DNA from 2 places in the Silvibacterium sp. genome. Region 2 is predicted to be linked to the other one. Evidence: riboswitches for the same ligand, from Rfam matches in the RefSeq annotation. Region 2 holds a riboswitch; the other holds the start of a gene.
What was found. Region 2 has a riboswitch for fluoride ahead of QM649_RS13250 (voltage-gated chloride channel family protein). Riboswitches for the same ligand answer to the same signal wherever they lie in the genome.
Positions count from the first base shown of each region.

Region 1: it holds a riboswitch for fluoride, as region 2 does, so the genes downstream of both, crcB (fluoride efflux transporter CrcB) here and QM649_RS13250 (voltage-gated chloride channel family protein) in region 2, are expected to answer to the same signal.

Region 1 is NZ_JASGFD010000071.1:7,890-14,123, reverse strand. Features, by position in the region: gene QM649_RS18405 (MBL fold metallo-hydrolase) at 1-828, opposite strand, end outside; gene phoU (phosphate signaling complex protein PhoU) at 1,135-1,806, shown strand; gene folD (bifunctional methylenetetrahydrofolate dehydrogenase/methenyltetrahydrofolate cyclohydrolase FolD) at 2,067-2,915, shown strand; gene crcB (fluoride efflux transporter CrcB) at 3,040-3,423, opposite strand; fluoride riboswitch at 3,465-3,547, opposite strand; gene QM649_RS18385 (YceI family protein) at 3,685-4,323, shown strand; gene QM649_RS18380 (hypothetical protein) at 4,482-4,754, opposite strand; gene QM649_RS18375 (ComEA family DNA-binding protein) at 5,005-5,493, shown strand; gene QM649_RS18370 (HesB/IscA family protein) at 5,663-6,031, shown strand; gene QM649_RS18365 (carboxypeptidase regulatory-like domain-containing protein) at 6,162-6,234, opposite strand, start outside.
Region 2 is NZ_JASGFD010000034.1:36,467-42,700, forward strand. Features, by position in the region: gene QM649_RS13230 (TonB-dependent receptor domain-containing protein) at 1-1,117, opposite strand, end outside; gene obgE (GTPase ObgE) at 1,363-2,388, shown strand; gene QM649_RS13240 (Panacea domain-containing protein) at 2,629-3,180, shown strand; gene QM649_RS13245 (hypothetical protein) at 3,211-3,570, shown strand; fluoride riboswitch at 3,634-3,695, shown strand; gene QM649_RS13250 (voltage-gated chloride channel family protein) at 3,713-5,098, shown strand; gene QM649_RS13255 (phosphatase PAP2 family protein) at 5,303-6,234, shown strand, end outside.

The DNA.
Region 1 (6,234 bases), on a different contig from region 2:
AATGCGCAGAAATCCGGGAAATCCGATGTGCATGCCGCCGATCAGCAGGTTCTCGTTGGCGGCTCGTTCGAGAATCTGCCGGCGCGTTGCCTCAGCCTGTTTCGCATCGACGTCGAAATTCAGCGTGGTCTCGGGCCGGGGAATCTGGATCTCCGGATAGTGAACGATATCGCCCCAGATCAACAGGCTCTCGCCCTCGGACACAATCGTATATCCGCAGTGTCCGGGTGTATGCCCCGGCAAGGGTTCGGTGGAGATGCCGGGCAGAACTTCTCCCGCCGAAACGATCCTCAACGCGGAGCGGTATGCCTCGAAGACTCGAAGCGCCAGGGCCCGGCAGGAAACAAGGTGCTGCCGCTCCGGGCCGAAGTTCGCCGCGTCGCTCCAGAACTGGAACTCTTTCTCGTGCAAAACCACCTCAGCGTGCGGGAAGACCGCTGCGCCATCAGCGGAGAGCAGTCCTCCGATGTGGTCGGGATGGGCATGGGTGAGGAGAACCGTGTCAATTTGCGACGGCTCGACGCCTACAGCCTGCAGCGCGGAAAGAAGATAGCCGCCGGTGCCAAGGATATTCGCATCGCCGCTGTCGATCAGCGTCGTCTGCCGTCCATCCTGGACCAGAAACGCATGAACGGGCATTCGTGCAACGGGAGGAAGTCCCGCGGCACGCAGCAGGTCTTCGGCTTCGGCCTGGGAGATGACGCCAGGGCTGAAAACATCGAAGGAGAACTCTTCGGAACCGTCATGGAGTACCGTGACGACTGTGCTTCCAATCCTGCGCCGGTAAACGGCCGGGGCCTGCTGTGAGGGAATCGCGGTAGTCTTCAATGTTGCTCCATCGAATCGCTTTTCAGGATCTCCGCCTCAGAAAGGCGACGATTGGATTGGATCGATGTGAAGTGCGCAAGGATTCGGCAGAAGATTCACTCTTATCGTTTCTCAACAAACTGCCGATGCTGCCCATCCGTTCGCGGAGTGTGAAACCCGGGCGGAAGGAACGCTGCGGCGCCAAGACCCGAAGTGACCGTCGGCATGGCGAAGGTACCGCTTTGACTTGCCACAATTCCATTCTCCCGCAATTATTTGCGAATCTTTTACATCGCTTCAGGCACAATGCAAGTTGGAGAGATCGATTTGCCGCGGATTCACTTTCATCAGCAGCTCGCGGAGCTGAAGGACAAGCTCCTGGCCATGGCCGCCCTCGCACAGCAGGCGGTCGAGTCGGCCGTTGACGCCTACGTGCAGCGCGACGAAGGCATCTGCCAGTACGTCCGCGAGAACGAAACAGCGATCAATGCCGCTCAGCGCGAAGTCGACGAGATGGCCTACGAACTGCTCGCCAAAGAGCAACCCATGGCAATCGACCTGCGCTTCATCCTGGCGGTTATCAAGATCAATGGCGACCTCGAGCGCATCGGTGATCAGGCCATGAGCATTGCCATCCGCACCCGGGAGCTGATCGATCAGCCCGCGGTTGCTCTTCCTGTCGATATCGAAGGTATGGGCAGCTATGCCTCGCGCATGATCCGCGCCTCGATCCAGTCTCTGCTCGAAGGCGACTGCAAGGTGGCCGAATCGGTGCGCGATATGGACGACGAAATTGACCAGATGAACCGCGAAGCCCGCAGCGGCCTCACCGCGATTATCCAGAAGCAGCCGGATCTGGCCGAGCATGCGCTCCAGACCATCATGATGTCGCGCAGCCTCGAGCGCATCGCCGATCACGCCACCAACATCGCCACCGACGTGATCTTCTGGATCCGCGGCGCAGATGTCCGCCATCAACTCAGCACCGCCATCGACTAGATCTTCAAGAGATAGATTGCCATTCCGGCCGAAGCGAGACGGTAGTTTCGTCTCGCGCAGCGTAGGAACCTCGTTTTCTTTCAACAGACGAAGCAAAGGGTGCCCTATTCAAGCTTTGCTTGGGCGGGGAGCTAAGAACCCTTTGCACTGGAATGCATTCGGCAGAGGCTCAAATCCTCTTACTTCTCCATCCATACCAAAATCCTGCCTGAAGGAGCCTCCAGTCAGGCTCGCGCCGCGAGCCATTACACTAAAGCTCTATGGCTGGATTCGTACTGGACGGCAAGGCGTACGCCAAGGAGCTCGAAGGTGAGCTGCTGGCGCGGGTGGAGCGTTGGAAAGAACAGACGGGAAGCGAGCCGCCGATCCTGGCGACCATTCTCGTCGGTGCGGATCCGGCTTCGGCAACCTACGTAAAGATGAAGGGCAATGCCTGTCGCCGCGTCGGCATGGAGTCGCTCTCGATCGCGCTTCCGGAAGAGACGACGACCGAGCAGCTGCTGACCGTCATCGATGACCTGAACGCGAATCCCCGCGTGCGCGGCATCCTGCTGCAGCACCCTGTTCCGCACCAGATCGACGAGCGCGCCTGTTTCGACCGCATCGCCATCGACAAGGATGTGGACGGCGTTACCAGCCACGGTTTCGGCCGCATGGCCATGGATGAGCCCGCCTACGGCTCGGCGACCCCGGCCGGAATCATGCGCCTGCTCAAGCACTACAAGGTCGCCATCGAAGGCAAGGAGGCCGTGGTCGTGGGACGGAGCCCCATCCTCGGCAAGCCCATGGCCATGATGCTTCTCGGCGCGAACGCGACCGTCACCATCTGCCACTCCCGCACGAAAAACCTGGCCGAGATCGTCAAGCGTGCCGAGATCGTCGTCGGAGCGGTCGGCAAGCCGGAGTTCATCAAGGCGGACTGGATCCGCGATGGCGCCGTGGTGGTCGACGCCGGTTACCATCCCGGCGGTGTCGGCGATATCGAACTTGGTCCGGTGATCGAGCGCTGCACGGCGTATACCCCGGTCCCGGGAGGCGTCGGTCCCATGACCATCGCCACGCTCATCGCGCAGACGGTCGAGTCCGCGGAAAAAGACCTGAAGAAGTAGAAAAGCAGCTGGTCGGCAGTCAGGCAAAACGACAGCCAGTGGGGCATTTGTCCTGCTGGCTGTTTTCTTTCGAGATGGGGAATTGCGGGCATCCTACGTTTTGTCGTTGAGACGTGGGAAAGCATCATCCGACCGGCGCGAAGTAGTTCGCAGCTGAAGTGCCCAGCCAGACCCCCGCATAGCCAAGAATCACCGAGCCTGCGATGTAGAGCAGCGCCATTCCCGCCTGCCCATTCTGCGCCAGCCGCAGCGTCTCGTATTCAAAGGTGGAAAACGTGGTGTAAGCCCCAATAAAGCCGACGGGGATGGCCATCCGCCAGGCGGGCGAGAGGTTCATGCGTGCATCGAAATAGGTAAGCGCGAAGCCGATGAGGAAGCAGCCGGTAAGGTTGATCACAAAGGTGCCGTAGGGGAAGCGCGTGCCCATGCGCTCGTAGATCCAGAGGCCCACCAGGTAGCGAGCCAGCGAGCCGAGAGCGCCGCCAAGGGCAATCCACAGATACTTCACGAGTCCTCCTGTCGCTCGCGCGCGGAACATGTCCACAGCGCTGAAGTGCAGGAGTCATTGGCGTATCCGGAATGTCGGCCCGGGACGCGGTTGGGAAAAGGCGAACTCCACCGCCCGGATTCAGCATCGCGGCAGAGACAGGGTAACGTCAAGCGCCTCACCGCCCAGCCGTTTCCCTATCGTGCTGTCTATAGTTTCTGGATGCGCCGTCCACAGTCTCAGATGGCCGCCGTGCCGCGGGATGCATCTCACCGGAAAGTTATGAAAGCCTATCGGACATTTCTGCTTCTGCTGGCATTTGGCGGCGTCACCTTTCTGAGCTCCGCTGGCCAGACTCCAGCCTCCGTCAAAACCCCGGCATCCGGCAACGCTTCAGGGCAGCCCGTGCCGCAGAAGATTACCGTCCATCTCGATCCCGCGAAAACCGAGATTCACTGGACCGTCTCGACGGCGCTGCATACCGTGCATGGAACCTTCTCCCTCAAAGGGGGCCTGATCACCATCGACCCCTCTACCGGCGAAGCACAGGGAGAAGTCATCGTCGAAACGGCGAGCGGCCAGAGCGGCAACAAGTCTCGCGACGCAAAGATGCAGAAGGAGATCCTCGAGTCGGAGAAGTATCCCGAGGCCATCTTTCATCCGGAGAAGGTCACCGGTTCGCTGCGTACAGGCTCACAGCAGAAGATCAGCATCGGTGGCCTCTTCACCATTCATGGCGGCGACCATCCGCTCACGCTCGAAATGGACATTGACATGAAGGGCAGCGATGCCACAGCGACTACGCACTTCGCAGTGCCGTATGTGCAGTGGGGCATGAAAGACCCCAGCAGCTTCTTCACGCACGTCTCCAAGGAGGTCAAGGTGGACGTGGCGGCGCGGGGTACCGTCGACGGCGTGTAAGAAACCCTTTGCAAAGCGCGGAGGAGGGACCTGCAGTTGCGATTTGATCCATGAAGACGTATCGAATCGAATGGCCGAACTGCAGGTTTCTCCGGGTGCGCGAGGCGAAGCAGCGGCTTCGCTGCGGTTGAGACGGCAATATCCCCTTTACTACAGCCTTACATCAGGTGCCGGACAGCGTCCCAGACGTAAATACCCAGGATGCAGGCCGAGAGTACGCAGGTCGCCCCGGTCGCCATGCGGACGAACGGGTTGATCTTGGTAACTCTCTCCAGGATCTCGGTCTGTTGTTTTTCCTGATGGCTGGCCGCTGCGTCGAGAAAAATCTGGTCCTCTTCGTAGCGGGTGATCGTGCCTCTGTAGGCAAGGAGGATGAGCATGACAGCTGTGACTCCGGCCCATACGATCCACAGAACAGGCATGATGCTCATGGAGCACCTCAAGGATTCGAATTTGAGCCGGCTCCAGATACCGAGCGGGTCCGGTTTCCCGGGCTCGGGGGGTAGGAGGGGCCGTTCGCGAAGCATCATAGTCCTCACGCATCCCTCTGAACAGGGCTCCGGTCACAAACCTTTTCAAATCTGTGAACCAATGTGGCAACCCCCGCGAATTGAATCGATTCCATAGGTGTGTCAGGCAGCGGGCTCTGAAAGCCGGCGGCGCACAAGGGGGATTGGTTCGATGATCGAGTTGAGTGCGGTGCAGAAGCGGCTGTGGAAGGAATTTCTGGTGTTGGCCGGGACGGTGGTCGTTGCGGCTGTCGCGGTGGTCTGGATGAGCGGCTGCGATTCGGCTCCGAAGAGCGATCAGCAGCTGCGCGAACAGGCCGCGCAAACTACGGCCCAGGCCAAACAGGATGCGCAACAGGCTGCGGCCAACGCTCGTGTGGCGGCCGCCGAGGCCGAGCGCAAGGTGAATGACATCGCCGCAGGCGTAAAAGATGGCCTGCACAACGGCAATCCCGGACCGGGCGCGAAGCCCGCGGCCGGAGTGCTCAACATCAATACCGCCAGCGCGGACGATCTGTCGGCTCTGCCTGGAATCTCCCCGGCGCGGGCACGGCGCATTGTGGCGAACCGGCCCTATGACACCCCCCATCAGCTGGTGAGCAAAGGACTGGTTTCCGAGGCCGAATACCAGCAGATTTCCAGCCAGATTGTCGCGCAATAAGCCTCAAAACGGTTATTCGGGAAAAACAGGTCTCATTGAGTCGTTCGACGGCGGGACACATCTAACGTTTTGAAGGGCCCGTAACGAAGAAAGTGCCTTGTGCCCTCTTCCAGCCGGGCGATACACTGAGTAGACAGAGTTTTTGGAGTCACCCCAGGAGATTTTGCCCATGGCCACCGCTACCGCAGTTCCCGAATCCACGCAGATCAAAGCCCCGCTGTCGCTGACACCCAGCGCCGTGGTCAAGGTTCGCGAGATTATGGCTACCCAGGACCCGCTGCCGGCCGGTCTTCGCATCGGCGTGGTGGGCGGCGGATGTTCGGGTTTCCAGTATTCGATGTCCTTTGAGAATCAGTCCGGCATGATGGACAAGGTTCTTACCTTCGACGGCCTGAAGGTCTTTGTCGACGCCACCTCGGCCATGTATCTGAATGGCTGCGTGGTCGACTACGTCGAGACCCTCGAGGCGGCAGGCTTCAAGTTCGAGAACCCCACCGTGAAGAGCACCTGCGGTTGCGGCTCGTCCTTCAGCGTCTAATCTCTTTAAGATCAACGTTCCGTGCCTGGCACGATGAGAAAGGCCCTCGCTTCGGCGAGGGCCTTTCGTTTTCGGCGCCAATCTTAAAGGGTGCCTAGGTCTCGCCTCTGAGACGTGGGCACCCGACAGGCTATTTCGCTGTTCCAGTCCCGCTGAAAGTGAAATCCGCCGTCGCCGTCTGTTGCGAGGCGACCGTCACCGTG
Region 2 (6,234 bases):
CGGTGCGCGGGACGTTGCCCAGCATCCCGGCCAGCTCGCCCAGCGCGGTATCCCAGGCCGTGAGAGCCGCGGCGTCGGAGAGCCCGGCCCGCGCTGCCAGCGTCGCCACGTTCTGCGCGCTGGGTGCGGCGAAGAAGGTCTCCGGCAGATTCGCCCGCGCCACGCCGGGGAAATCCCGCCGCTGCATCTCGAAGGCCCCCAGCCAGAAGAGCTTGTCCCGCCGCAGCGGGCCGCCTGCCGAGGCGCTGCCTTCGCGGCGCACATCCGTCGGCTTGTAGGGGACGCTCACCCAGTCGCCCGCTGCGTCCTTCTCCGTGAGCGATTGATAGCCATTGCCCGCGCCCCAGGCGGCATCGCGATCGTAGAACGCCGCTTCGCCGTGCAGGTGATTGCTGCCGCCGCGCGTCACCGTGCTCACCACGCCTCCGGCGGCGTGGCCGTACTCGGAGCCGGCATTGGCCGTGCTCACCTGGAACTCGCGGATGGCGGCCTGCGCCGTGGCGTAGCCTCCGCTGGTGTTGCCGCGCGTCTGCGCATGAAAGGCCAGCGTGTTGTCGATGCCGTCCACCGTGGCCGCGTTCAGCATGGGGCTCAGGCCGCGATAACTCACGCCTGCCGCCGCGCCTGCTTCATCCGCACCCACAGCCGGGGTCACGGCGCCTGCCGAAAGCCCGGCCGCCGCGCTGCGGTCGCCGGTGGCCGAGGGCAGGTTGTCGACCGCGCCCTCGTCCAGATTGTCACTGAGCGCGGGCTGCGCGGCGGCTACCGTCTTGCGCTGCCGCGCCTTCCATTTCGGCTCGATGGCGGCCATGGTCAGCTGCGCGGTCATCGCCGTCACCCGGCCCACCTCGACGGTGACGCTCTCCGCCCGCCACACCGCGAAGCCAGGCGCGTTGATGCGCATGGTGTAGACGCCCGGCGCGACCTCGCCAAAGCGGAAATTCCCCTTCCGGTCGCTCAGGACCTGGATTTCGTCGCCGGTGGCCGTGTTCCTGAGCGTGATGAGCGCCGCGAAGAGACGGCCGCCCGCGTCTCGGATGGTTCCGGAGACCGCGCCCCCGGTGGGCGACTGCGCCCATGCAGGGATGGCCGCCAGCACCGCGCACAGCAGCAGCATGGCTGCCAGCCACTGGCTCCTTTTCCGACACCCTGACCCGCCCCGCGACCGTCTTCGGAATGGCACCGCACGCCTCGCCGTCCGCACCCGGAAAGCCCGCGCAAACCCTGCTGTAGACACACGCGCGCGGCCGCCGCACGGCCCTGCGGCTCACTCCTTCCGCCCGCGACCGTTCGCCGATGTTCTTCTGTTTCCCTGGTGAGGTGTCTGGAAGCGTACCCGATCCGATAAACTGTTAGTTCACAATGTTCATCGACGAAGCAAAAATCCGCGTAAAAGCCGGTGACGGAGGTAATGGCTGCATGGCCTTCCGTCGCGAGAAGTTTGTCCCCCGAGGAGGTCCCTCCGGTGGAGACGGCGGCCGCGGCGGCAACGTCATCATGGAATCGACCCAGCGCCACAACACGCTGATCTTCTTCCGCTATAACCCGGAGCATAAGGGCGAGCGCGGCGAGCACGGGCTCGGCTCGAACTGCACCGGCAAGGACGGCAAGGACATCATCCTGCAGGTGCCGGTCGGCACCGCTGTCTACGACCAGGAGACGGGCGAGCTGATTCATGACTTCCGCCTGCCCGACGAGCGAGTGGTCATCGCCAAGGCCGGCCGCGGAGGCCGCGGCAACCAGCACTTCGCCACCTCCACGCACCAGGCGCCGCGCGAGCACGAGCCCGGCTTCCCGGGCGAAGAGCGCATGCTGCGCCTCGAGCTGAAGGTGCTGGCCGATGTGGGCCTGGTGGGCTTCCCCAATGCGGGCAAGTCGACGCTGATCTCGCGCATCTCGGCGGCGAAGCCGAAGATTGCCGACTATCCCTTCACGACACTGCAGCCGAACCTCGGCGTGGTCTCGGTGGGCGAGGAGCCGCATGAGCAGAGCTTCGTCGTCGCCGACATTCCCGGGCTGATCGAGGGCGCGCACCTCGGCGCCGGACTTGGCACGCAGTTCCTGCGACACATCGAGCGCACGCGCCTGCTCGTCCACCTGGTGGATGTGTCGGACGCGAGCGGCCGTCCGGATGCGGTGGAAGACTTCAAGGTGATCCTGAAGGAGCTGGAGAGCTTCGGCCACGGCCTCGACGAGAAGCCGATGATCGTGGTGGCGACCAAGATCGACTCCGCCAATCCGGAGAAGCTCAAGAAGCTGAAGGCCGCGGCGAAACGCCGCAAGCTCGACTTCTACGAGATTTCCGCAGTGACCGGACAGGGCATCGAGGCTCTGAAGTATGCGATCGGGGCCAAGGTGGCGGAATATAAGGCTGCGGAGATCGGCTAAAGCGCTCAATTCCTACTCCGCAAATAGATGCGGAGTAGGAATGTTTGAAAGTAGGGTCCCCTAGAAGAACGCCGATAACTTCTGGAACCAAATTACTCGCCCATGCCAAACGAGATGCACTTTGCTTGTGAATCCTGTGGAAAACTGGGATCATGAATGAGTGCTTGCCGTCTTTTATTCTTTCGTGTTGAAGTCAAGCCTAGCGAGCGACGTAGAGCCTGATTGGAGAAAAAGATGCAAATGACCTTCGACGAAACGAAGGCTACTCAAGTGGCTGCCAAGTTCTTAAAGCTCGCTGGCGGAAGGCTGAAATACCTTGCCCTCATTAAACTGCTTTACAAGTTAGATCGCGAAGCCTTAAATCGCTGGGGCGTTCCTGTAACAACCGATCGATATGTATCGATGAAATTGGGTCCGGTCACCAGCAATATCTACAACCTGATTAAAGGAAGTAAAGCTTCCGCATCGCCAACTTTCTGGTCTTCCCACATCGAGCATGATGGGGGATATTCCGTCTCTCTAACTATCGATCCGGAAGACTCTGAGCTTTCAAAAGCAGAGGAAGATCTTATTGATGAGATTTTTGCTGCGGACGGCGGGAAAGATGGATTCAAATTGGCAGATGAATGTCATCGTGACTTTCCGGAATGGAACGATGAGGTCGGGAGTTCATCTACACCGATTGAGATCCCCGAAATCTTATCGGCATTAGGCAAATCAGAAGAGGAATTTGCCCATACGGAGTCAACGATCAGTGCTCAAAAAGCGCTAGCCAAGCTATTGGCCTCTTAAATCGTGACCTTCACGGCTGGCGACACATTCTTGTTTGATCTGAAACATGCTACGTCGCATCTGTGGGTCATAACAACCAACCCCAATCCCGATGGGTACGTATTGGTTGTCAGCTTGACCTCTCTGAAGGGCAGCAAAGATCAGACTGTAATCCTGAACCCTGCCGATCATCCATTTATCAAGTGGGCCACGTGCGTCGCCTATGCCTTCTCCGATCTCATGACAGTTGAGAAGCTATCTGAACTCATTGAATGCGGTAATGCGAAGCAGCACCATCCTATGAGCGCAGATCGCACCCAGCTGATCTTGGATGGCTTCCTTTCCTCTGACTTTACGAAGAAGAGAATCGTCCAGTTTGTGAAGCAATACAAGGCTACTCACAAACAGTGAGATCATCGTCCGCTCTGAATCCCTCAATTGACGCCGCCCTCCCTGCCCCGCTAACCTAATTTCAAATCTAAAGGCGATGGAGTTCGCCTCAACCGCGCCCTGGCGCTGATGACTCCTACGACTTTCCTTCGTAGGAGCACGTTTGAAATCCAACTCCGCCTTCCGTCTTTTCTCTGAGCAGTCGCATATCCTTCTGCAGCTTTTGCGCTGGCTGGGAATCGCCTCGTGCGCCGGTGTGCTTGGCGGCTCGGCGTCGGCGCTGCTGCTGGCCTCGCTCAACCTGGCCACCGATGTTCGCGAGTCGCACCTGTGGCTCATCGCGCTGCTGCCGCTGGCCGGGCTCTTCGTCGGCTGCCTCTACCGCTATCTGGGCTCGTCGGTCGAGGCGGGCAACAACCTCATCCTTGAGGAAGTCCACGAGGAGGTGCAGCATCCGCGGGGGACCATCCCGCTGCGGATGACGCCGCTGATCCTGCTCGGCACCTTTCTGACGCACCTCTTCGGCGGCTCGGCCGGGCGCGAGGGCACCGCCATCCAGACGGGCGCCTCGCTCGCCGACCAGCTCACACGCCTCTTCCGCCTCCGGAGGGGCGACCGCCGCATCCTGCTGATGGCCGGCATCAGCGCGGGCTTCGGCTCGGTGTTTGGGACGCCGCTGGCCGGGGCGGTCTTCGGCATCGAGGTGCTGGCCATCGGCCGGCTCAGCTACGCGGCCATCTTCCCCTGCTTTGTGGGGGCCTTTGTGGGCGACCTCACCACCCGCGCCTGGCATGTGCACCACACCGTCTACACGGTGACGCAGCTGGCGCCGATGACCCCGCGGAACCTGCTGGCGGCCTGCGCGGCGGGCATCGCCTTCGGCGTGACCGCGATGCTGTTTGCCAAGGCGACGCACGCGATCTCGCACTTCATGAAGAAGCACATTGCGTGGGGACCGGCGCGGCCGCTGCTCGGCGGCATCGTAGTGGCGCTGGCCGTGGCTGCGGTGCACACGACGCGCTACATCGGGCTGGGTGTGCCGGTCATCGTCGAATCGTTCCAGCATCCGCTCCACTGGTATGACTTTGCCGCGAAGTTCGCCTTCACCGCGGTCACGCTGGGCACGGGCTTCAAGGGCGGCGAGGTGACGCCGCTGTTCTACATCGGCTCGACGCTGGGCAACGCGCTGGCGCACATTCTGCCGCTGCCTACCTCGCTGCTTGCCGGGATGGGCTTTGTCGCCGTCTTTGCCGGGGCCGCGAATACGCCCATCGCTTCGAGCCTGATGGCGGTGGAGCTCTTCGGCGCCGAGGCCGGGGCCTTCGCGGCGATTGCCTGCGTGGTCAGCTATCTCTTCAGCGGGCACTCGGGCATCTACCACGCGCAGCGGCTGGGCAGCAGCAAGCATGCGGCGCTGACGCACGAGGAAGGCCTGTCGCTGGCGCTGATCGCGAAGCAGCGCGAGGAAAAGCAGACCCGGCTGCAGAGATGGAAACAGCGCGTGGCCGAGAGGCATGCGAAGAAGCCCTCGGACCCGGCGAAACACTGATTCCTCCCGCCCAGGCTTCGCCTGGACGGGGCACCCAGCTCCTCGCTTGTTCAAGGAGAACCGCAGGTTCCTCCACTGCGCTTCGCTTCGGTCGGAATGACAACTTCGAGGTGAGAAATAGAGCGGCCAAACGAATATATCGATATGACCCAGTAAACGCCTGCTCATGACACAGTCTCAGCCTGCCGGATACCATTGCCTTATATGACAACTTCAGTCCGCTCCGCCGCCTCCCGTTGCGGCACTGCATCACTTTGCCGAGCTGCCTTCTGTGCTCTGCTCGCCTTCGCTTCCGCCTCACTGGCTGCCGCCCAGACCGCACCCACGCCCTCAAAGGCCACGATGGAAGACCTGCGCGGACTGGCCCCGGTAAGCGCACTCTCGAACACTCCGGCCGGAGAGAGCACGCTGGCCGCAAACCTGCGCGTGACCGGCGGCATCGAGACAGGCAAGATCCATCAACCCACGCTGCTGCCCTTCAAGGAGCAGGAGCAGCTGGCGCTGGCCGATGTGTACACGCCGGGCCATGACCTGGCGCAGCTCTCGGACGGGCTGGGAACGAAGCTGAGCGCGGCCTACCTGACGCACTTTCACGTCATCGACCGCGGCCATGACACGCCGCTGGCACCGGCGATGGAGCGGCTGGTGGCCTTCTCGCTTTCGACGACCGGCAACCACTCCAATGCGGGCAAGTTTTTCTTCGGCGACGGCACTACGGATGGCACAGTGCCCGTCTCGCCTGAGGTGAAGGCCATTTATGCCGAGATTCACGGCAGTCCCGACCCCTTTGGCCGCGCGTATCACCTGCCGGCTGGCGCGAAAGGATCCGACCCTTACGGCGACTCGAGGCCTTTCCAGACTGAGCCTGCGTTCAAACATTACTCCGGCACCGACTACTTCCACACGCCTGCCACCAACGACGAATACGACCGCGGCCGGCTGATGGACCTGACGAAGAATCCCTCGTATCCGAGCGGCCACACCACCCACGGCTACACCGGCTCGCTGATATTGGCGCTGCTGGTGCCTTCGCGCTACCAGCAGATGGTGGCGCGCGGCGCGGAGTACGGCAATGACCGCATCCTCGTGGGCGCGCACTATGCGATGGACGTGCTGGGCGGGCGCACGCTTGCGCT